2 regions of the Geomonas terrae genome follow, and region 2 is predicted to be linked to the other one. Evidence: riboswitches for the same ligand, from Rfam matches in the RefSeq annotation. Region 2 holds a riboswitch; the other holds the start of a gene.
What was found. A riboswitch is a leader RNA that binds a small molecule or an ion and turns the genes downstream of it on or off. The one in region 2 is predicted to bind molybdenum cofactor.

Region 1: linked by a shared signal. The riboswitch ahead of E4633_RS17535 (aldehyde ferredoxin oxidoreductase family protein) and the one ahead of E4633_RS07740 (molybdopterin molybdotransferase MoeA) in region 2 are both predicted to bind molybdenum cofactor.

Annotation. Positions count from the first base shown of each region.
Region 1 covers NZ_SRSC01000004.1:445,647-456,784, forward strand. The annotation lists gene E4633_RS17495 (radical SAM/SPASM family putative metalloenzyme maturase) at 1-1,032, opposite strand, end outside; gene E4633_RS17500 ((Fe-S)-binding protein) at 1,209-3,191, opposite strand; gene E4633_RS17505 (FAD-binding protein) at 3,633-4,982, opposite strand; gene E4633_RS17510 (electron transfer flavoprotein subunit beta/FixA family protein) at 5,062-5,874, opposite strand; gene E4633_RS17515 (hypothetical protein) at 5,989-6,168, opposite strand; gene E4633_RS17520 (MOSC domain-containing protein) at 6,212-6,643, opposite strand; gene moaA (GTP 3',8-cyclase MoaA) at 6,703-7,683, opposite strand; gene E4633_RS17530 (iron-containing alcohol dehydrogenase) at 8,173-9,336, shown strand; molybdenum cofactor riboswitch at 9,483-9,604, shown strand; gene E4633_RS17535 (aldehyde ferredoxin oxidoreductase family protein) at 9,646-11,138, shown strand, end outside.
Region 2 covers NZ_SRSC01000002.1:90,671-101,808, forward strand. The annotation lists gene E4633_RS07700 (SPOR domain-containing protein) at 1-81, shown strand, start outside; gene E4633_RS07705 (DNA gyrase inhibitor YacG) at 165-350, shown strand; gene gltX (glutamate--tRNA ligase) at 424-1,830, shown strand; gene E4633_RS07715 (DUF362 domain-containing protein) at 1,981-2,151, opposite strand; gene E4633_RS07720 (acetate kinase) at 2,381-3,646, shown strand; gene pta (phosphate acetyltransferase) at 3,753-4,754, opposite strand; gene mog (molybdopterin adenylyltransferase) at 4,845-5,342, opposite strand; gene moaC (cyclic pyranopterin monophosphate synthase MoaC) at 5,375-5,851, opposite strand; gene E4633_RS07740 (molybdopterin molybdotransferase MoeA) at 5,853-7,064, opposite strand; molybdenum cofactor riboswitch at 7,129-7,250, opposite strand; gene moaA (GTP 3',8-cyclase MoaA) at 7,585-8,565, shown strand; gene E4633_RS07750 (MOSC domain-containing protein) at 8,581-9,009, shown strand; gene E4633_RS07755 (cache domain-containing protein) at 9,019-11,007, opposite strand; gene E4633_RS07760 (sigma-54-dependent transcriptional regulator) at 11,004-11,138, opposite strand, start outside.

The DNA.
Region 1 (11,138 bases), on a different contig from region 2:
GTCCCAGGAGATGAAGGCGCTCCCTTTCTCGATGAAGCTGCAGACGCGGCTCTCCCGCCTCGCCACCTCGGGAAGCTTCAGCTCGATCCCGGTCCTGCGCGCCACCTGCGCCGCCTCCTCAAAGATCTCCTGGCTTTCGTGGATGCGCGCGGTGTCCAGGGAGAAGAGGCGTTTGAGGTCGAGCGTCACCCCGCGCTGCTGCGCGTCCGATTTCATCGCCGCCACGTACTCGATGATGGTGCGCTCCTCCTCGGTCTTCTTGTAATTCCAAAGCACCTCGAAGTAGCGCCGGATGTCGATCCCCTTAAGCTCTGCCTTGCTCATCCAGCTCTGGAAGAGCGAGATGGACTCGTCGCTTGAGAGGTCGTAGCTGCACTGGGAGAGGTGCGGCTCGTCGAAGGGGTGCAGGTGCGACACGAGCGCAAAGCTGACGCCGAACTCGGAGGCCCAGGAAAGAGCCGCCGGGAGCTGGCGCAGGTTGTCGCGCATCACGACGAACTCGACGCCGATTTCCATGTCGGGCCGCCGGCAGGCTACCTTTGCCGCCCCCAGCGCGTTCAGCGCGTGCTCCAGGTCGACCAGCTGGCTGCCGGAACGGATGGAGCTGAAGGTATCGGCATCGACGCCGTCCATGGAGAGGCAGATGCGGTCCACCCCCGCCTCCAGGAGCGACACGGCGCGCAGGTGCGACAGCAAAAGGCCGTTACTCTGGAAGCCGACCCAGCTCCCGACCGGCATGAGCTTTTTAGCCCGCGTGATGAAGTGCTCCAGGCGGGTGTTGATGAGCGGCTCGCCGACGCCGTTCAAGACCAGCGCCTCCAGGTTCGGAAGAGCAGGCTCCAGCTGGCTGAAGGTGGCGACGTCGAGGTCGCCGTCCTCGACCCGGCTGCCGTCCGCGTTCTGCTTCATGCACATGACGCAGTTCAGGTTGCAGCGGCTGGTGGTCTCGACGAAGAGCTTCGAGGGGTATTCCAGGAAGGCCGGCTCGTTGTCCGGCATGAATTCAGACAGTGCCGCCGCGTTGTTGTTCATCTTGCGTTCCTCAAAAATCGTGTTGCCCCTCGCCATCCGGGAAAGGAACCGGGGGGGGAGGTGCCGCCCGCGTCAAGACGTCCCACCCGGTCCTTCCCGGAAAGCGAAGAGTTCTCGGAGCCGCCGAGGCGAGGAATGGTCCCACCCTCTCCGGCCGCCGCTATCTTTATGCCGCGCTAACCTTTCGCCGGGCCTTTCAGCCCTTCCGCCACCAGCTCGGCGATGTCCTTCACTTTGGTGCCGCCCGTGGAGCGATCCTTCAGGCCGTCCTCCATCATGGTCATGCAGTAGGGGCAGGTGGTGCAGATGGTGCCGGGGTCGCCGGAGAGCGCCTCGGTCACCCGGTTCAGGTTGATGCGCTCACCCAGGTGTTCCTCCATCCACATGCGCCCGCCGCCCGCGCCGCAGCAGAAGGAATTCTCGCGGCTGCGCTCCATCTCAGTGGGGGCGCTCCCCGTGGCGTGGGCGATGACGGTACGGGGCGCCTCGTAGACGCCGTTATGCCGACCTAAATAGCAGGAATCGTGGAAGACGATGTTGCCACCCTTCTTCGCGTGGTGATCCAGCTTCAGCTTACCCTGCGCGATGAGCGATTCGATGAACTCGGCGTGCGGAATCACCTCGAGCTCGAGGCCGTACTGTTTGTAGTCGTTTTTGAGCGTGGTGAAGCAGTGCGGACACTGGGTGACGATCTTCTTCACCCCCTTCTCCTGGAAAAGCGCCACGTTCTCCTTGGCCATCCTGTCGAAGAGGTACTCATTCCCCAGGCGGCGCAGGCTGTCGCCGCAGCACTTCTCATCCTTGCCGAGGATGCCGTAGGAAACCCCGGCCGCCTCGAAGATCTGCGTCATGGCGAGCGTCACCTGCTTGCTGCGCGAGTCGAATGACCCCGCACAGCCGACGAAGTATAGATACTCGGTCTTTCCCGCCTCGAAGAGCTGCACGTCGCGCCCGCCCGCCCACTTGCCGCGCTCGCCCGGTGCGATCCCCCAGGGGTTGGAGCGCTGCTCCATGTTCTCGAAGAGGTTCAGAAGTTCTTCCGGGAAATCCGCCTCCATCTGCACCAGGTGCCTGCGCATCTTGGTGATCTTCGGCATCTGCTCGATAAAGACCGGGCAGGCGGCAAGACAGGCGCCACAGCTCGTGCAGGACCAGAGCGCGTCCGGCTTGATGCATCCCTCGCCCTCGCCGATCATCGGCACGGTCGGCTCGCCGCCGCGCTTTAAGAGATCGCCGTTGGCAAGGAGGTTCACCTTGATGTCGTGCATGACGAGGCGCGGGTTGAGCGGTTTGCCGGTATTGGCAGCAGGACAGGATTTCTCGCAGCGCCCGCACTCGGTGCAGGAGAAGGAGTCGAAGAGGTCCTTCCAGGTGAAGCGGTCGATGCTCCCGGTGCCGAAAACGTTCCCCTCCTCGAACTCCTCGCGCGGCTGGGTGTTCGGCGTCTCCAGCTCCTTGAAGAAACAGTTCGGGATGGCGGCCAGGATGTGCATGTGCTTGCTGTAGGGAAGGTAGTTCATGAAGAAGAGCAGCACTGCCGCGTGCAGCCACCAGGAGAGCTGCGCGACGCTCTTCAGGGTCTCGCTCCCCTCCCCCGCCAGCATGGCTGCCAGCGCCGAGGAAACCGGCATCGCCTGCGCCGCCTGTTCCTGCCCCATGGCGATCTCCGCCGCGTGCAGGCCGAAGTAGGCGAGCATGAGCGTCCCGATCATGGAGAGGATGCCGAAGGCCTCGCCGGTGCGGGCCCCTTCGTAGGGAGGCGCCACCGCTCTTCGCACCAGGGCGATGACTACCGCGGCGAGGGCGCAGAGCGAGAGCAGGTCGAAAGCGAAGACGAGCGGCAGGTAGAGCGCCGCGGGGAGAAGGCTGGAAAGTTTCGCCGCCGGGAACACGCCCGCGAGCAGGAATTCCGTGTTGGCTACCGCGAGTACCAGGAACGACCAGAAGATGAAGACGTGGTTGATGCCGAAGGGGCGGCTCACCACCCTCTTCTGCAGGAAGGCGAAGAGGAACATCCCCTTGAGCCTCTCGGGGAAACTGGAGAGACGGTCTTCGGCCGCGCCGACGGCGACCAGGCTGAAGCGGCGATAGCAGCTCCAGGCGAAGATGGCGCAAGCCGCCGCCAGAAGCGGTGTGAAGATGACAGGATTAGGTTGCATGAACGTATCCTTGTAGTTGTTTTTTCGAAATCCGGTTAACCCGCTCAAGCCCGCAGCGGTGACTTAACAGAGCAGTGCACCTCCCCCTGGAGGGGGGAGGCCGGGAGGGGGGAAGCCGGGTCGAACCTGTTCCAACCGCCACGCGCCCCCTCCATGCCCCTACCATTTCGGGCCTTCGCCCACCGTAGGGCTACGGTCAGCAGGCGGGGGCTGGACGGCTTGGCAACGTGCTCATACAGGCCAAAGGTCCACTTCCCCTCGCCCTCCGGGCCTTCGCCCACCGTAGGGCTTCAGCCCGGAGGCGGGAGAGGGCCAGGGTGAGGGCGGTGCCTCAACCCCACGTCGACGCATTACCACCGTAAGCGGCGCCCTCACCCCTACCCTCTCCCAGAGGGCGAGGGAGAGTTTTTGCAAGATGTCCGTGACGGGAAGAAGCGCCCCTTACGCCGCCTTGACGTCCTTGACCTCAATGCCGCTCGAGGCCGCCTTCATCTCCCGCAGCGCCGCGGTGATCGCCGGGACCACCTGGAACAGGTCGCCCACGATGCCGTAGCTCGCCACCTCAAAGATGGGGGCCTCCTTGTCGCGGTTGATGGCGATGACGAGGTCGGAATCCTGCATCCCCACCAGGTGCTGAATCGCGCCGGAGATGCCGCAGGCGATGTAGATCTTCGGGCGTACCGTCTTGCCGGTCTGCCCCACCTGGCGGTCCGGCGGCATCCACCCCGCGTCCACCGCACTACGCGAGGCGCCCACGACGCCCCCGAGCTCGTCGGCAAGCTCCTGCAGCATGGCGAAGTTCTCCTTCGCCATCAGGCCGCGCCCACCGGAGACGATGAACTCGGCGCCGGCGATATCCACCTCGCCCGCCTTCTTGTCACGGATCACCTCGAGCACCTTGGTGAAGACGTCCGCCTCGTTGATGGGAAGGGAGACATGGATGATCTTACCCTTGCGTCCCGCCTCCTGCGCCGGCATGGGCATGACGTGCGAGCGTACCGTCGCCATCTGGGGACGGAAACGGTCGCACATGATGGTCGCCATGATGTTGCCGCCGAAGGCCGGGCGGGTCTGCATGAGGTTGCGCTTCGCGTCGATGTCGAGCCCGGTGCAGTCCGCGGTGAGGCCGGTCTTGACGCGGGTGGCGACGGCCCCGGCGAGGTCGCGCCCCATCCCGGTCGCGCCCATGAGCACGATCTCCGGCTTGAACTTGTCGATCAGGTGGCAAAGAGCGTCCAGGTACGGATAGGTGCGGTAGTTGGCGAAGACCGTCTGATCCATGAGGTACGCCTGGTCGGCGCCGTAGCTGAAGGCCTCATAGCAGAGGTGCTCGACCTTGTCGCCAAGCACCACCGCCGAGAGCCCAACCCCGAGCTTCGCCGCCAGTTCCTTCCCCTTGCCGAGGAGCTCCCACGAAACGCGGGCCGCCTCCCCTTCCGTCTGTTCGATGAAGACCCATACGCCGCGGTAAGCCGCCACCAGTTCGCGGCGTGCCAGCTCCTCCGGGTCGGCCTCATCCTCGGCGAGGTCCTGCTGACCGGCGAGCTGTGCCAGGATCTCCAGGTCCTCCTTCGAGTAGAAGATCTCCAGGGCCGAGCCCGGGCAGGCCTTCACGCACTTGAGGCAGCCGATGCACTTCGAGAGTTCGATTTGCGGTTCTCCCGCCTCGCTCATCTGAATGCCGTCCACCGGACAACTGCTCTGGCAACGCGCGCCGCAGGCGATGCACTTCCCCTCTATGAGCCGAACCTTCCCCCGCGGCTTTTTCAGTTTGTTTTTAGCTTCAGCCATCTTTTACCCACTCCTAGTCACGTCCATGAGGTCCACCGGGTACACCGGGTTCATTCAGTCCACAAGATTCCAGCGACACCTACACCGCCAGCATGTCCCTGGCCACCAGCTTCTCCAAGAGGAGCTTGGCGGTCCCAGTGGGGTCGTTCAAACCGTCGCCGATCATCTCGCCCGCCGCACGCTGCGGCGAGAAGATCCTGCTCACCCAGGTAGGCGAACCCTTAAGGCCTATGCCGTTGGGGTCGAGCATCAGCTCGTTGTTGCTCCAGACCTTCACCTCGCTTTTAGCTGCCTTCAGCCGCATCGGGACTGTCGGGTAGCGCGGGCGGTTCAGTTCGCGCACCACCGTGATCATGGCCGGCAGCTTCGCCTCAACGATCTCGTAGCGCCCCTCGAGTTTGCGGCGCACGCGGATTTTTCTGGAAAGGAAGTCCAGGTGTTCGATGCGGTCAACGAGCGTGAGTTGCGAGAAGCCGAGGCGAATGGCGATGCCCGGGCCGACCTGCGCCGTATCGCCATCGATAGTCTGCTTGCCGCAGAAGACCAGCCCAACCTCGTCATCCTGGGCCAGTTTCCTGATGGCCTCCGCCAGCACTTTGCTGGTGGAGAGCGTATCCGCGCCGCCGAAGGCGCGGTCCGAGCAGAGGATCGCTTCGTCCACGCCGAGAGCCAGCGCCTTTCTGAGGGTCGCCTCCGCGTTAGGCGGTCCCATCGAGAGCGCCGCCGCCTTGAACCCGTAGCGCGCCTTCATGCGGAGGCTTTCCTCCAGGGCGTGGGTATCGTAAGGATTTACGATGAAAGGGATACCATCGCGCACCAGCGTATTAGTAACCGGATCGATCTGCACCTGAGTCGTATCCGGCACTTGTTTAATGCAAGCCACCACGTACATTGAAGATCCTTTCTTTTACCAACTCTGTTCAAACCCGTTGTCACAGGCCACCGGGTCCACAAGGTCCAAGGTCCAGAGCGTCCACCGAGTCCATCAAGGTTTTAGTGGCACCACCTAGTGGGTCGCCTCACCCCTCGAAACCTCCCACTGCTCCCTGAAAAGTGCGAACGCCTCGCGCATGATGAAGGAAGCCTTTTTCCCCCTTTTGTCCATGAGCCTCTGGATGGCGTCCCGCTCGTCGTCGCTCATGCGTATCGAGATGATGTTCACCTTCTTCTGACTTCTTTCCTTCATGACTTCTCCCCTTCTTTGCCTGCTGATTTGAATATGCCGCCTGTTACAGCAGCTCGATCTTGTCCTCGGGGCGCACCACACCGCCGCTCACCACGGTGGCGAAGATCCCCTCTTTCGGCATGACGCAATCGCCCGCCTGGTAGTAGATGGCGCACCGGGTGTGGCAGACCTTCCCTATCTGGGAGACCTCCAGCACCACCGGCCCGATGCCGATCCGTGTCCCCACCGGCAGAGTCACCAGTTCGATGCCGCGCGTGGTGATGTTCTCCGCGAAGTCGCCCGGTCCGACGGCAAGCCCCATCGCGATCATCTTGTCGATGCTCTCCTCGGCTAAAAGGCTCACCTGGCGGTGCCAGTCCCCCGCGTGCGCGTCGCCGATGATGCCGTAGTTTTCCCTCAGGTGGACCGCCGGCCCCGGCTTCTTCCTCTCGCCCTTATTCTCGCTTACGCTGACCGCCACTACAGACGCGCTCATAGTCTCCTCCGTTTTCGCCGGTCCCGGACCCATCTTCCACGAGCCCCGGTCTCCGTCTGCTAACCGCCTATCCTCGACATGTTGACCACGGCCTGCTCGGCCCCTTCCTCGGCGATATGATGCCGTCCCGGCTTCTGCGTCACGATGCGGCTCAACGCCTCGTGCAGCGGACCTGGATCGTCGGAAGCCAGAAGCGGCTTCAGGTCCATTCCCTGATCCGAAAAGAGACAGCCACGTACCCGGCCGGTCGCCGTGATCCTGATCCGGTTGCAGCTCTCGCAGAAGTGCCCCGACACCGGGGTGATGATCCCGATGGCGCCCGCGGCACCCTGTATCTTGTAATTCCTCGCCGGCCCCGCCATCTCGGAGTTCACCAGCGGCAGCAACGGGTAGCGCTCGGCGATGCGTGCGAGGATCTCGCTCCCGGGCATGCTCTGGGCGCCCCAGCTCTCGTCCTGCAGGGTCGGCATGTACTCTATGAAACGCACCGTGAACGGGTGGTCCAGGGTAAGGGCGGCGAAGTCCAGGATCTCCTGGTCGTTCACCCCGCGCATCACCACCATGTTGATCTTCAAGGGCCCGAAGCCCGCCTCCTGCGCCGCAGCAATCCCCGAGAGAACCCGGTACAGATCGGCACCACGGGTGATCCTGGCAAAGGTCTCCGCCCTCAGCGAATCTAGGCTTATGTTGAGCCTGGCGACACCTGCCTGCCTGAGCGGCTGGGCGAGTTCGTCGAGGAGGAGCCCGTTCGTGGTGACCACCAGTTCCTTGAGTCCCGGGATTGACGAGAGGCGACCGAGAAAATCGACGATGCCTCTTCTGACCAGCGGCTCCCCGCCGGTCACCCTTATCTTCTCTATCCCCTGCGCGACGCAGGCAGCGGCCGCCCGGTAAAGCTCCTCGTAGCTCAGCATCTCTTTATGCCCGAGCTTCGCCACCCCCTGCGCCGGCATGCAATAGCTGCAGCGCATGTTGCAACGGTCGGTGACCGAGAGTCTCAAGTAGTTGATCCGCCTGCCGTAGGTATCGATCAGTGCCATGCCGCATCCCCCTGTGAAACACGCCTCGCCGTATACAAGGCAATATCGGTACCAACTGTTCCACTTCGGCGCAAAAAGGCGCGCCCGGCACTAATGAGGCGGTAAGTAAGATGGTGAATACACAACAAACGAACCAATTTTTGGGATTTTGAATTCAACAGGCGGGCACGGCGGGGATCATCGGTTTAGCGATCAAAACGGACGTTCCACAAAAGCGCAAACGCTCCATTATGGAACGTCGCAACTGTTCGATTTCAGAACGCAACCTTTGGGCTAGTGCAGGTTAATGTAAACAAAGGATTCGTTAAGTATACGGTATCCTATGAAAATTGTTCGGTCTGGCAAAAAATTGCGTTTACAGTGAATTCTGGTACGCCCCTTGCGAAAGCGTAGAAAACCGTTTTAGGAAAGTGTATGCAACACCGCACGAATCTTAAAATAATCAAACCCGGTGCAAATAGCCCGGAAAAACAACAGGGGGAAAGAAAAATGGCATTAGGAGAACAGACTTACGGCTTCTTCATTCCGACGGTTTCGCTGATGGGTATCGGTTCCGCTAAGGAAACCGGTGAGCAGGTGAAGGCACTGGGCGCATCCAAGGCCCTCATCGTAACCGACAAAGGTCTTTCGGCTATGGGCGTTGCCGACAAGATCAAGGAGCAGGTGGAAGCCACCGGCGTAAAGGCCATCATCTTCGACGGCGCCGAGCCGAATCCGACCGACATCAACGTTCACGACGGCGTGAAGGTGTACCAGGAAAACGGTTGCGACGCGATCATCTCCCTGGGCGGCGGTTCCTCCCATGACTGTGCCAAGGGCGTTGGCCTCGTCATCGGCAACGGCGGCAACATCCGCGACTTCGAAGGCATCAACAAGTCCACCAAGCCGATGCCGGCATTCGTCGCCATCAACACCACCGCCGGCACCGCTTCCGAAATGACCCGCTTCTGCATCATCACCAACACCGACACCCACGTAAAGATGGCCATCGTCGACTGGCGCTGCACTCCGAACATCGCCATCAACGACCCGCTGCTCATGGTCGGCAAGCCGGCCGCTCTGACCGCTGCTACCGGCATGGACGCCCTCACCCACGCGGTTGAGGCATACGTCTCCACCATCGCCACCCCGATCACCGACGCATGCGCCATCAAGGCCATCGAACTGATCGCCAAGTACCTCTCCAAGGCTGTCGCCAACGGCGAAGACCTCGAGGCACGCGACAAGATGGCTTACGCCGAGTACCTGGCCGGCATGGCGTTCAACAACGCTTCGCTTGGCTACGTTCACTCCATGGCGCACCAGCTGGGCGGCTTCTACAACCTGCCGCACGGCGTCTGCAACGCCATCCTGCTGCCGGCCGTCAGCCAGTACAACCTGATCGCCTGCCCCGAGCGTTTCGCCGACGTCGCAAAAGCACTGGGCGAGAACGTCGACGGCCTCTCCGTGACCGAAGCCGGCCAGAAGGCGATCGACAGGATCCGCAGCCTCTCCGCTTCCATCGGCATCCCGACCGGCCTCAAGGCCCTCAACGTGAAGGAAGAGGACCTCTCGATCATGGCGGAAAACGCAAAAAAGGACGCTTGCCAGTTCACCAACCCGCGCAAAGCGACCCTTGAGCAGGTCATCCAGATCTTCAAGGATGCAATGTAATAACGCTGCAGCATGATCCCCGCCCCCGGAGGGGGAGGGTTAGGGAGGGGGGATTTCCTGGCTCCCCCCCTCCCGACCTCCCCCCTCCGGGGGAAGGGGCTATACCACACCACCCAACAGATGCGTAAGCGGTGTCGGGTCAGTCTGGCATCAAAAATCTCCGAGCCGTGTCGAGCCTAAAAGGGACCTCCCCTCATGGCTCCAGGCCAACGGGTTGCCCTGGAAACGGTGCAGCCTCCCTCTTGGAAAGGAGTCCCGGCTGACGTCAAGCAGCCGGTAGAACAATTTAAATTAGGGAGCTTGAAAAGCATGGATAAGATTTTTCGCGTCAACATGACCGACCTCACCACCAAGATCGAAGAAGTTCCGGCAGCCTGGGCAGGCCTCGGCGGCCGCAGCCTCACCTCCACCATCGTCTCCGCCGAAGTACCGCCGACCTGCCACGCGCTTTCCGCCGAGAACAAGCTGGTGTTCGCACCCGGCCTTCTGACCGGCACCCCGGCAGCCAACTCCGGCCGCCTCTCCGCAGGCGCCAAGAGCCCGCTCACCGGCGGCATCAAGGAGTCCAACGCCGGCGGCACCGCGGCACAGATGCTGGCGAAACTCGGCATCAAGGCCCTCATCATCGAAGGCGCCCCGAAGGGTGACGCCTGGTATAACCTGGCCGTCGGCGTGAACGGCGTCACCATCAGCGAAGAGAAGGAACTGCTGGGCCTTGGCAACTTCGCCGTCATCGACGCAGTCGAGGCGCGTCTGGGCAAGAAGACCGGCGTCCTCACCATCGGCCCGGCCGGTGAGCTGAAGATGACCGCCGCCAACATCTCCGTCAAGGACCCGGACAGCAAGATCCGCAGCCACGGCCGTGGCGGCCTGGGCGCAGTCATGGGCTCCAAGCAGATCAAGTTCATCTCCATCGACGGCGAAGGCGCCCCGGGCGTGAAGATCGCCGACCCCGAGAAATTCAAGATCGCCGCCAGGACGTTCTCCAAGGCCATTCTCGAGCACCCGGTCTCCGGCGAGGGTCTGCCGACCTACGGCACCAACGTCCTCGTGAACATCCTGAACGAGGCCGGCGGTCTCCCGACGAGAAACTTCACCACCGGCCAGTTCAAGGATCACGACAAGATCTCCGGTGAGACCATGTACGACACCATCGTAGCGCGCGGCGGCAAGCCCAAGCACGGCTGCCACGCCGGCTGCATCATCCAGTGCTCGCAGGTCTACCACGACAAGGATGGGAAGTACGTCACCTCCGGCTTCGAGTACGAGACCATCTGGGGCCTGGGTGCCGACTGCTGCATCGACAACCTGGACGACATCGCCCGCGCCGACAACCTGATGGACGACATCGGGATCGACTCCATTGAGACCGCCGTCATGTTCGGCGTAGCCATGGAAGCCGGCATCCTCAACTGGGGCGACTCCAAAGAGATGCTGCGTCTTTTGACCGACGAGATCGGCAAGGGGACCGCCCTCGGCCGCATCCTTGGCGGCGGCGCAGGCTCCGTGGGCCGCACCTACGGCGTGACCCGCGTACCGGTCGTCAAGAACCAGGCGATCCCGGCCTACGATCCGCGCTCCGTCAAGGGGATCGGCGTCACCTACGCCACCTCCACCATGGGCGCCGACCACACCTCCGGTTACACCATCGCCACCAACATCCTGAACGTAGGCGGCTACGTCGACCCGCTCAAGAAGGACGGCCAGGTCGAGCTCTCCCGCAACCTGCAGATCGCGACCGCCGCGGTCGACTCGACCGGTATGTGCATCTTCGTCGCCTTCCCGGCGCTGGACATCCCGGA
Region 2 (11,138 bases):
GTGGGCAAGCACCTCTCCAAACAGGAGGCCCAGCAACTGGCCGGCAAGGTGGGTAGCGGCGCGGCCGTTGTCACCGAATAGCCTTTCGACGCACCAGATAGTTTCTGAACCTTTTACCTCCAGCTCCCAAGGGCGCTGGAGTTCTTCATTTGAGGACCAAGCCGATGTGCGCCGTAACAACCATCAAGTGTCCGCACTGCAGGAAGGAAACGGAGCTGACCGGAAATCCGTACCGCCCGTTTTGCTCCGAGCGGTGCAAGATGATCGACCTCGGAACCTGGGCTAGCGAAGGTTACCGCATCCCGGGAGAGAAGGCGCCGGAGCATGACGACGACGAGGACGAGAACTAGCAGTCCGCAGCCATTTTGTGACACCCTATTTTATTGCAGCCATGCAATGATCAAAGCAGCAAAGGAGCCTTTCATGTCAGAAGTACGTCTCCGTTTCGCCCCGAGCCCGACCGGGTACCTTCATGTCGGAGGGGCGCGCACGGCGCTTTTCAACTGGCTTTTGGCCAGGAAACAGCACGGCACCTTCGTCCTCAGGATCGAGGACACCGACGTCACCCGTTCCACCCAGGAATCGGTTGACGCCATCTTCGAAGGGATGAAGTGGCTGGGGCTGGACTGGGATGAAGGCCCCTTCTTCCAGTCCGACTGCTTCCCGGTTTACAAGGAGTACATCGACAGGCTCGTCGCCGAGGGGAAGGCCTACAAGTGCTACTGCACCGTGGAGGAACTGGAGGCAAAGCGCGAGAAGGCGCTCAAGGAAGGGGGCAAGCCGAAGTACGACGGCACCTGCCGCGATCTTCCGCCGCAGGAGGATGACGGCCGCCCCTACGTGATCCGCTTCAGGACACCCAAGGAAGGGGTCACCTCCTGGGACGACCTGATCAAGGGGAAGATATCCTTCGAAAACGCCGAGCTCGATGACCTGATCATCCAGCGCACCGACGGCACCCCGACCTACAACTTCGTCGTGGTCGTCGACGACGTCACCATGAAGATGACCACCGTCATCCGTGGCGACGACCACGTGAACAACACGCCGCGCCAGATCCTCATCTACGAGGCCCTCGGTGCGCCGGTTCCGGTGTTCGCCCACGTGCCGATGATCCTCGGCGCCGACAAGGCGCGCCTGTCCAAGCGCCACGGCGCTACCTCGGTCATGGCCTACCGCGACATGGGCTTTCTCCCCGAGGCGATGGTTAACTACCTGGTGCGTCTCGGCTGGAGCTACGGCGACGAGGAGATCTTCTCCCTCACCGACCTGATCGAGAAGTTTTCCATCGAGAACGTCGGCCGTTCCGCCGGTGTTTTCAACCCGGACAAGCTTTTGTGGCTGAACGCCCACTACATAAAGACCGGCGACCCGGTACGTCTGGCGGACCTGCTGATCCCGTTCCTTAAGGAGCGCGGTGTGGACCCGGCGCAGGGTGGACCCGACCTCGTGGCCGTGGTGAAGACCCTCCAGGAACGCGCCAAGACCATGCTGGAACTCGCCGACGGCGCGCTCTTCTACTACAGGGACGAGCTCTCCTACGACGAGCAGGGCGTTGCGAAGGCGTTCAACGCAGACACCCCGGCACTGCTCAACGCGCTGGTGGAGAAGCTCGCGGCACTTCCCGCGCTCGACGCAGCCCAGATCGAGCAGGCGTTCAAGGAGCTGATGGCCGAGAAGGGGATCAAGCTCGGACAGGTAGGTCCCGCCGTGCGCCTCTCCCTTTCCGGCAGCACCGCGTCCCCCGGCATCTACGAGATGATCGAGGTGTTAGGTCTTGCCGAGACCAAAAAACGCATAGAGCGCGCCATCTCGGTGCTCTGCCGCTAGTCGGCGAATAGAAAGGGCCGTAACAAGAAAGGAGGGAGCCCGCCGGGCTCCCTCCTTTTCTTTTAAAGCAGAAGATAAAAGAAGGCCTGCAGCGGACGAGCCGGCTGCAGGCCATGGCATTACATGCTTCTTTGTGTGTTGCTTAGTGGCTTAGGCCGGGGAGATTGCGCTCACCGGGCAGGTGTCTACGCAAGCGCCGCAGTCGATGCAGGTATCCGCAGCGATGGTCCTTTTGTTGCCAGCCTCGCTAATGGCGTTAACCGGGCAGGAATCGTCGCAGGCGCCGCAGTTGATGCATTCGTCGCTGATGTTATGTGCCAAAGTGTTCACCTCCTCTACCTAGGGTAAAAAGTCAGGAGGAAACTAGCACAGCGATCGCAAAAAGTCCACCATAAAGCTGTAGACAATAAACTGCTAATCAGGAGAAAAATCTTGAACTGAGGACGACTCTACTGTATATATAAAAAAAGGTTTTATTTGTGACTTTTTTGCCCTAGAGGTTTGTACCTGGTTTCCATGGGCGAATTACACGTATGGGGGACGCTAACTGATGGATATATTGGCACTTAACTGCGGTAGTTCTTCGGTAAAATACCAGTTGTTTGACTGGGATAAAAAAGTGGTGGTAGCCAAGGGGATGGTGGAGCGCGTGGTGATCGGCGATTCCTTCATCCTGCACGAGGTCCCGGGGCGTGAAACCTACCGGGAAGACTCAGATTGTCCGGACCACAAGACCGCAGTTGACCTGATCCTCAGGACGCTTACCTCCCCCGAAAACGGGGTACTTAAAGACATCAAGCAGATCGCCGCAGTAGGCCACCGCGTGGTGCACGGCGGCGAGAAGTTCACCAAGTCCGTCCTCATCGACGATGAGGTGCTTGCCGCGGTGACCGAGGTGCAGCATCTGGCACCGCTGCACAACCCGCCCAACATCGCCGGCATCGAGGGCGCCATGGCCGTCCTCCCTGGCGTCCCCCAGATTGCCATTTTCGATACGGCGTTTCATCAAACCATGCCCGAGCAGGCTTACCTCTATCCGCTTCCCTACGAGTGGTACGAGAAGTACGGCGTGAGGCGCTACGGCTTCCACGGGACCTCGCACCTCTACGTTTCCAAGCGCATCGCCGCGATCCTCGGCAAGCCCGCCAGCGAGTGCAACGTGATCACCATGCACATCGGCAACGGCGTGTCCCACTGTGCCATCAAAAATGGCGTCTCCGTGGACACGAGCATGGGGCTCACGCCGCTTGAAGGCGCCATGATGGGTACCCGCTGTGGTGACATCGACCCGGCCATCCCGGCGTTCATGATGCAGAAGGAGAACCTCTCCGCCAAGGAGATCGATTCCATCCTGAACAAGAAGAGTGGCGTCATCGGCATCACCGGGCGTTTCACCGACCGTCGCGACGTCATCGAAAACGCGAATGCCGGGGACCGTCTCTGTTCGCTCGCTCTGGACATCGAAGCGTACCGCCTGAAGAAGTACATCGGCTCCTACATGGCCGTAGTCGGGAGGCTCGACGCCGTGGTGTTCACCGCCGGGGTAGGGGAGATGGGTGCGCCGATCAGGGCGCGGGCCCTGTCCGGGCTTGATCATCTGGGAATCGTCCTGGATCCCGAGAGAAACGCCTCCGCCATGACCAGGAAGCGCGAGACACTCATTACCACCGACGACTCGAGGGTGAAGGTGTACGTCATCCCGACCGACGAGGAGCTCGTCTTCACCGAGGATGTCGCGGCGATTCTGGACGGCACCTACACCGACCATATGAGCTTCGAGTACAGCTTCTCGAAGTCTGATTTCGTGAGGAAGTAGCGGCGCGGTCAGGCAAAGACAGTAAAAAGGCCGGCGGGATGATCTCCCGCCGGCCTTTTTGTTTTTTAAACGCGACTGGTCCTACTGGTCCGACTGCGGGCTGCTGCTAGCCCTGCGCCTGCACCGCGGTGATCGCGGTGACGTCGACGATGTCCTGCACGGAGCAGCCGCGGGAGAGGTCGTTGACCGGCTTCGCGAGCCCCTGGATCACAGGCCCGATGGCCTTCGCGCCTGCCAAACGCTCAACGAGCTTGTACGCGATGTTACCGGCATCGAGGTCGGGGAATACCAATACGTTGGCCTTACCGGCGACACCGCTCCCCGGTGCTTTCTTAGCGCCCACGGCAGGGATCAGGGCGGCGTCCGCCTGCAGTTCGCCGTCGACGGAGAGTTCCGGATCCATCCCCTTGGCGATTTCCAGCGCCTTCAGCACCTTGTCGGCATCCGGGTGGCTTGCGCTCCCCTTGGTGGAGAAGGAGAGCATGGCGACGCGGGCCGGCACGTCGAGGAACGACTTGCAGTTCCTCGCGGTGGCAATGGCGATCTCGGCGAGGGCCTGGGCGTCGGGGTTAGGGTTCACCGCGCAGTCGGCGAAGAGGATCACGCCGTTTTCCCCGAAGTTGGGGGTCTGGGTGGCCATGAGGAAGAACGAGGAGACGGTCTTGATGCCGGGGGCGGGACCTACGGTCTGGAAGGCGGCACGGAGCACGTCGCCGGTGGTTCCGGTTGCACCGGCCACCTCGCCGTCGGCGTCTCCTTCACGCACCATCATGCCGGCAAAGTACAGGTTGTCGTCGGCGGTCAGCAACTGCTGGGCCTGCTGGGGGGTAAGGCCTTTTGCTTTCCTCAGTTCCACGAGTTTCCCGACGTAGGTGTCGAGCTTGGGAGATGTGGCGGGATCCACGATCTCGACGCCGGAGAGGTTCACACCCTTGGCGGCCGCCGCCGCAAGCACTGCCTCGGGCTTTCCAAGTAACACGATTTTCGCCAAACCCTGTTCCACGATCTGCTGGGCGGCGAAAAGCATCCTCTCGTCATAGCTCTCCGGCAAGACCACCGTCCTAAGGTTAGATTTTGCCTTCTCGTGAATCTGCTTTACCAACGGCATGTTTTCCCCTCCGTAAGTGTATTATAAAACCGTGTTAGGATATATAACCCAGCGTGAGGGATCGGTCAACAGAAAAGCCCGATTGCGGGGCTAGCCAGGCATGGGAGTGCCGCATTCCTCCGGGTCACCCTGCAGCTTGGCAACCGCGTGCGGCACCGCGGCCCAGACGAAGCCGATGTTCTCGGTTGCGCCCTTGGGGCTTCCGGGAAGGTTGATGATCAGGGTGTTTTTCCTGATGCCGGCGACGGCACGGGAGATGATGGCGTGCGGGGTCTTCTTGAGGCTTTCCATGCGCATGACCTCGCCAAAGCCCGGGAGGAGGCGGTCCACCACGCGTTCGGTCGCCTCCGGGGTGACGTCGCGCGGGGAAACGCCGGTCCCGCCGGTAGTGAGGATCAAGTCGTAAGCGCCGCTGTCGGACCACTCAACGAGCTTCTCCGAGATGAGGGCGGCCTCGTCGGGGATCACTTCGGTGCAGGTGACGCTGACGCCGCGCTCTTCGAGCCAGCTCTTCAGTGCCGGGCCGCTGCCGTCGGCGCGCTCCCCGGTAGAACAGCGGTCGCTGAGGGTGAGGATGGCTGCTTTCATGGTGCTGATTCTCCTTTTTCTGGCCCGGCCGGCTACGCCTCGCGCTTGTAGACGCCGCTCTTGCCGCCTTCCTTGTAGTGCAGCTTCACGTCGGAGATGACGATCCCCTTGTCGCTCCCCTTGCACATGTCGTACACGGTGAGGGCTGCGATCGTGGCCGCGGTCATCGCCTCCATTTCTACGCCGGTCCGCTCGAAGGCGCGCACCGTCGCCATGACGCCGATGGTCCCCTCGGTCTCGTTCACCTCGAACTCTATGGCCACATGGTGGATGGCAAGCGGGTGGGAAAGGGGGATCAGGTCCGGGGTCTTCTTGGCTCCGGCGATGCCCGAGAGCCGCGCGACCCCCAGAACGTCACCCTTGGCCATCCTGCCGGAGACGATGGACTGCACCGTCTCGGGCTTGAGTGTCAATACGGCTCCCGCTACCGCGGTGCGCATGGTCGGGGTCTTCTGGCTCACGTCCACCATGATGGCGTTGCCTCTGGCGTCGAAATGGTTGAATGACATGCTATACCTCCAGTTCCAGGGTCGGGTCGAGCAGATGCAGGTCCACTTCCTCGCCGGCGGCAAATTCGGTCCGATCGGCGGGAAGCAGGGCGAGGGCGTTGCAGCGCAGCATGGTCTTCAATATGCCGGTGTTCTGGTCGCCTGAGGTGCTGGCGACGTAGCGGCCGTTTTCCAGGGTCACGTGCACGCGCAGGAAGTTAAGCTTCCCTGCCTTCTTGCGGGCACCCTCCTTGAGCACGCCGCTTACGGTGCGCCGGAATACCTTCTCGTGTCCCATCATCCGCAAAAGGGCAGGGCGGGCGAACTCCTCGAAGGTGATCATGGTGGAAACGGGGTTGCCGGGAAGCGAGAATACCGGGACGCTGCCCTTCATGCCGAAGGCGGTCGGGCCGCCCGGCTTGATGCCCGGCTTCCAGAATTTCTCCTCCACGCCGAGCTCGGCTGAGACCTCGCGCACGAGATCCCTATCGCCCGCGGAGACACCGGCGGAGGTGATCAGGACGTCCGCCTTCAGCCCCTCGTCAAGAAGCGCCCGGTGGCTCTCCCGGTCGTCACGCGCGATCCCCAAGATCACGGGCTCGGCGCCGCAGAGCTTGATCGCGGTGGCGAGCGCGAGGGTGTTGCTGTTCACGATCTGGCTCGCGGTCGGTTCGGTACCGACGTCGACGAGTTCGTCGCCGGTGGAGAGGATGGCGACACGCACCCTGCGGTACACCGGGACGAGCACCGCGGAGAACGACGCGAGAAGGCTCACCTGGGGCGGACCTATCAGCGTCCCTTTCGTGATGACGGTGTCACCGCTTGCGACATCCTCACCCTTGAAGCGGATATGGTCGTGTTTTTTAACCTGCTGCAGCAGCTTGACCGACTCGGCGGTCGCCTCGGTCTCCTCTATGGGGACCACGGCGTCGGCACCGGGGGGGATCGGGGCTCCGGTCATGATCCTCGCGGCACAGCCGGGTGCAATCGCCTCGTCGGAGCTTACGCCGGCGGGGATGTAGTCGGTCACCTTGAGTACGGTGCCGATGGCGCAGTCCGCGCTTCTTACCGCGAAGCCGTCCATGGCGGAATTGTCCCAGCGCGGCATGTCCTTCGGGGCGACGTAATCCTCGGCGAGAACGCGCCCGGCGGCCTCGAGAAGAAGGACCTTTTCCACCCCGGCCGGGGTGACATGGTCAACGACCATCCGTCTGGCCTGCTCGTAGTTTGTCATCGTTACCTCGTCATGATTGATAAAGAAAAAGGCCCGATTCCCATGAAAGGAAAGGGCCCCCTGCGCGCAAGCGGTGGCTTTCTCCTTTCCATAAGGGAGGCGGTGCCGTTTCCGGCAACACCCGTCGGCCGCGGCACCGTGGGGAAGCTCCCTTTAGACGGCCGTGGCTCGGAGACAGATCTGCTTATTCTGGTTTCCATAGCATATTCCCGGGAAAATAAACAATTATTTTGCCTTAAGCGTCCGTCTCCCTGGTGTGGCTGGCTGCGCGGCGGCGGGTGGTAAGTGTATGACATCGCATGCTTTTCTGCACGATGCTCACGGCGTCGGTATGCCAGTATACTTTTTCACGCCCTTTTTACTGGTGGGGCTTATCCCTCATTAAATGGGTTGATTTCCGTTCGACAAACAGAGTATGGTTTTGATCGTGTCCCTGCATTTGCACGGGGCGGACCCGATGTTGCACCGGGGCCCCCGTGTCCGGGACGTCGCGCAAACAGCCAAAGCATCAAGGGAAAATATGTCGCTCATCGATACCTACGGCAGGCGCATCAACTACCTGCGTCTTTCTGTGACGGACCGCTGCAACCTGCGCTGCAGCTACTGCATGCCCGAAGAGGGGGTGGAGAAGCTCGGCCACTGCGATGTGCTCTCCTACGAGGATCTGCTCCGCATCTCGGCCGAGGCGGTCGCCGCCGGGATCGAGAAGATCCGGGTTACCGGCGGCGAGCCGCTGGTCCGAAAAGGGATCCTCGACTTCCTCGCGCGGATAGCCGCCCTCCCGGGGCTCAAGGAACTCGTGCTCACCACGAACGGCCTTCTTTTGAAGGAGATGGCACAGGGGCTAAAGGACGCCGGGGTGCAGCGCCTGAACATCAGCCTTGACTCGCTAAAACCCGAGACCTTCGCGGCGATCACCCGCGGCGGCGAGCTGCAGCGCGTGCTGGATGGGATCGATGAGGCGGAGCGGGTCGGCTTCCCGCCGCACAAGATCAACGTGGTGGTGATGCGCGGGGTGAACGACGACGAGATCCTCGACTTCGCCGAGCTGACCCTGAAGCGCCCCTACGCGGTCCGTTTCATCGAGTACATGCCCACCTGCGGCGACGCGGATTGGCGAGATCTTACCGTACCCGGCGCCGAGATAAGGGAGCGCATCGCGCAGAGGTACACCATCGAGGAGGGGGGGAGCACCGAACGCTCCGGCCCCGCCAGGAACTTCCGGATCAAGGGGGCGCCCGGTTCCCTGGGGATCATCACCGCCATGACCGGGCACTTCTGCGAGGGGTGCAACCGGCTGCGGGTGACCGCCGCCGGGGTTGCCAAGGGATGCCTTTTCTCCGGCTCCGGCGTGGATCTGAAGCCGGTACTTGCCACGGGTGACCCCGAGCTTTTGCGCCAGGAGATCCAGCGCATCGTCGCTGCGAAGCCGGGGCGCCACGAGGTGACCGACGAGGGTGTCGAAACGAAACCATTTGCCATGTCCCGTGTCGGGGGCTAGCCACAAGGAGATAACATGATCGGAAAGGTTGTCGCGGTTAACATCAGCACCAACAAAGGGGAGAGGAAGACCCCGGTACCCGAGGTAACCCTGCGCGAGGAGCACGGCATCGTGGGGGACGGTCACGCCGGCGACTGGCACCGCCAGATCAGCCTGCTGGCCCAGGAGAGCATCGCCAAGATGCAGGCGCTCGGGCTGGACGTGAAGGAGGGGGATTTCGCCGAGAACATCACCACCGAGGGGGTGGACCTCGTGAGCCTCCCGATCGGTGCGAAGATCGAACTCGGGGAGACGCTCCTCGAGGTGACCCAGATCGGCAAGGAATGTCACACCCGCTGCGCCATCTACTACCAGGCCGGAGACTGCGTCATGCCCAAGGAGGGGATCTTCGCCAGGGTGCTGAAGGGCGGGGTGGTGAGACCGGGGGACCCGGTGGTGGTGTAAGGGGCTCGGTTAACGTTCGCAGGGGAGCAGCACGGTGAAACTGCTCCCCTGACCGGGGATGCTCTCCACGTCGATGCAGCCGCCATGCTCCCTGATGATGCCGTAACTCACCGACAGCCCCAGCCCGGTCCCGTTCGACTTGGTGGTGTAAAAGGGGTTGAATACCTGCCTCAGATTCTCCAGTGCGATGCCGACTCCGGTATCGGATATCTTCACCTCGTAGTGATCCCCACTCCCGACCGGCGCGCTCCTGATGCCGAGCACTCCCCCCTGCGGCATCGCCTGGACCGCGTTCAGAATCAGGTTGGTGAAGACCTGGCGCAACTGGTCGCCATCGCCTTCCACGACCGCCATATCCTCCGCGTAAAGCTCGATCACCTCTATCTTCTCCAGGGAAACCTGGTGCCCGATCTGCCCCACGATCTCGTGCAGAAGCTCGTTCAACCGCACGCTGCCGTGCTCCATCTGCTCGCGCCTCGCGAACTTCAACAGGTTCGAAACGATGCGCTCGACCCTCTTCACCTGCTGGAAGATGGTGTCCACCTCCTCGCGGTTCGGGGCTCCCTCGTCGATGGTGAGCTGCAACAGTTCCGTGTTGCCGCGGATGATCGCCATCGGGTTGTTGATCTCGTGGGCGACCCCTGCGGCCAGCTCGCCGATCGCGGCCAGCTTCTCGACGCGCAGAAGCTCCTCACGCGTCTGCACGAGGAGCCGGTTCTTCTCCTCCAACTCCGCGGTTCTTTGCTGCACCTTTTCCTCGAGGTTGCGGTTCAACTCGATGATGCTGTTCTCGCGCTCGCCAAGGGAGCGGCTCATGTCGTTGAAGCGCCCTGCCAGGTCGCCGATCTCATCCCGGGAATCGATGCTGCTTTTCACGTCCCGCTCGCCGGCGGCCACGCGCCGGGTGAGCAGCTCAAGCTCCTTGATCGGCTGGGCGAGCTTCTTGCCGAGAAAAGCCGACATGGAGACGCCGGTCAGTCCGCTCAGCAGGAGGACGAAGCTCAGGAGCACCGCCATGTCGGTCTTCACCGCCGAATAGTGGCTCTCGAGCATGCCGACGTAGAGGGCGCCGATCGGGACCCCCTGCAGCGACAGGATCGGCTCGTAGGCGGTCAGGTACCAGTCGTTGACGACGAACGCCCTTCCCACCCACTTGGTCCCTTTCAAAAGGACGCGCTCGTAAACCGGGGCTGAGAGCTTGGTCCCGGTGGCGCGGCGGCCGTCCGAGTTGGGGACGTTGGTGGCGATCCTCACCCCCCCCTGGAAGATGGTGGCGTTCCCCACGTCCCTGCCTTTTGATTTCGCCCCTTCGTAGACGACCGCCTTGATCTTGTCGACTAGCTTTCGGTTGTTGTTCAGCATCACGCCGCCGTAAAGGGCGCCGAGCACGTTGCCGGCCTGGTCCCGCACCGGGGCGGCGGTGAAGAGGAACATGGCGCCGTTTAAGGGCGCCGGGGGGGAGGGGTCAGCCTTGGTTCCGGCCACCTGGACGTGCGCCTGCCGCACCAGCGCCTCCCCCTCGAGCGTGAGCTCGGAGGTCGGGATGATGGTGGTGCCGCTTACGAGCTCTCCCTTGAGGGCGCGCGCCACGAACTGGTTGCGCAGCTTGTCGTCGCCGAACTGGCGCGGGTTGTTGGCGCGGAAGATCACCTTGCCCGAGGCGTCGACCGCGGCGAGGATGTCGAGGTGCTCGCTTTTTCGTACCGGCGCCAGGGTCGCCTCGAGGGCGCGCAGGTCGCCCGCGGCGATCGTCTCACCGGTGCGGCCGAAGGAGGCGGAGAGCTTCACCGCGTCGTAGAGGCGCGTCAGCTCGTTCAGGTACGCCTCGCGCGCGACGGAGAGGTCGTAGCGGACCTTCTCCTGCGCCTGGGCTGCCACCTTGGCGCTCAGGATGAAGACGCCTGCCATCCAGCAGATGAGGATGGCGATCGCCAGCGGGATCAGCGTGGCGACGGTGAGCTTGGTCTTGATGGGAAAGCGGAGCCTTGGGAAGTTCATGAGGGGATGGCGATGCCGTATTCCGCGATCTTGCGGTCCAGGGTCTTTCTGGAAATGCCGAGGATCTCGGCGGATCTGCTCTTGTGGTAGCCGGTGCCGAGCAGGGTCCGCTCGATGTGCGCCTTCTCCAT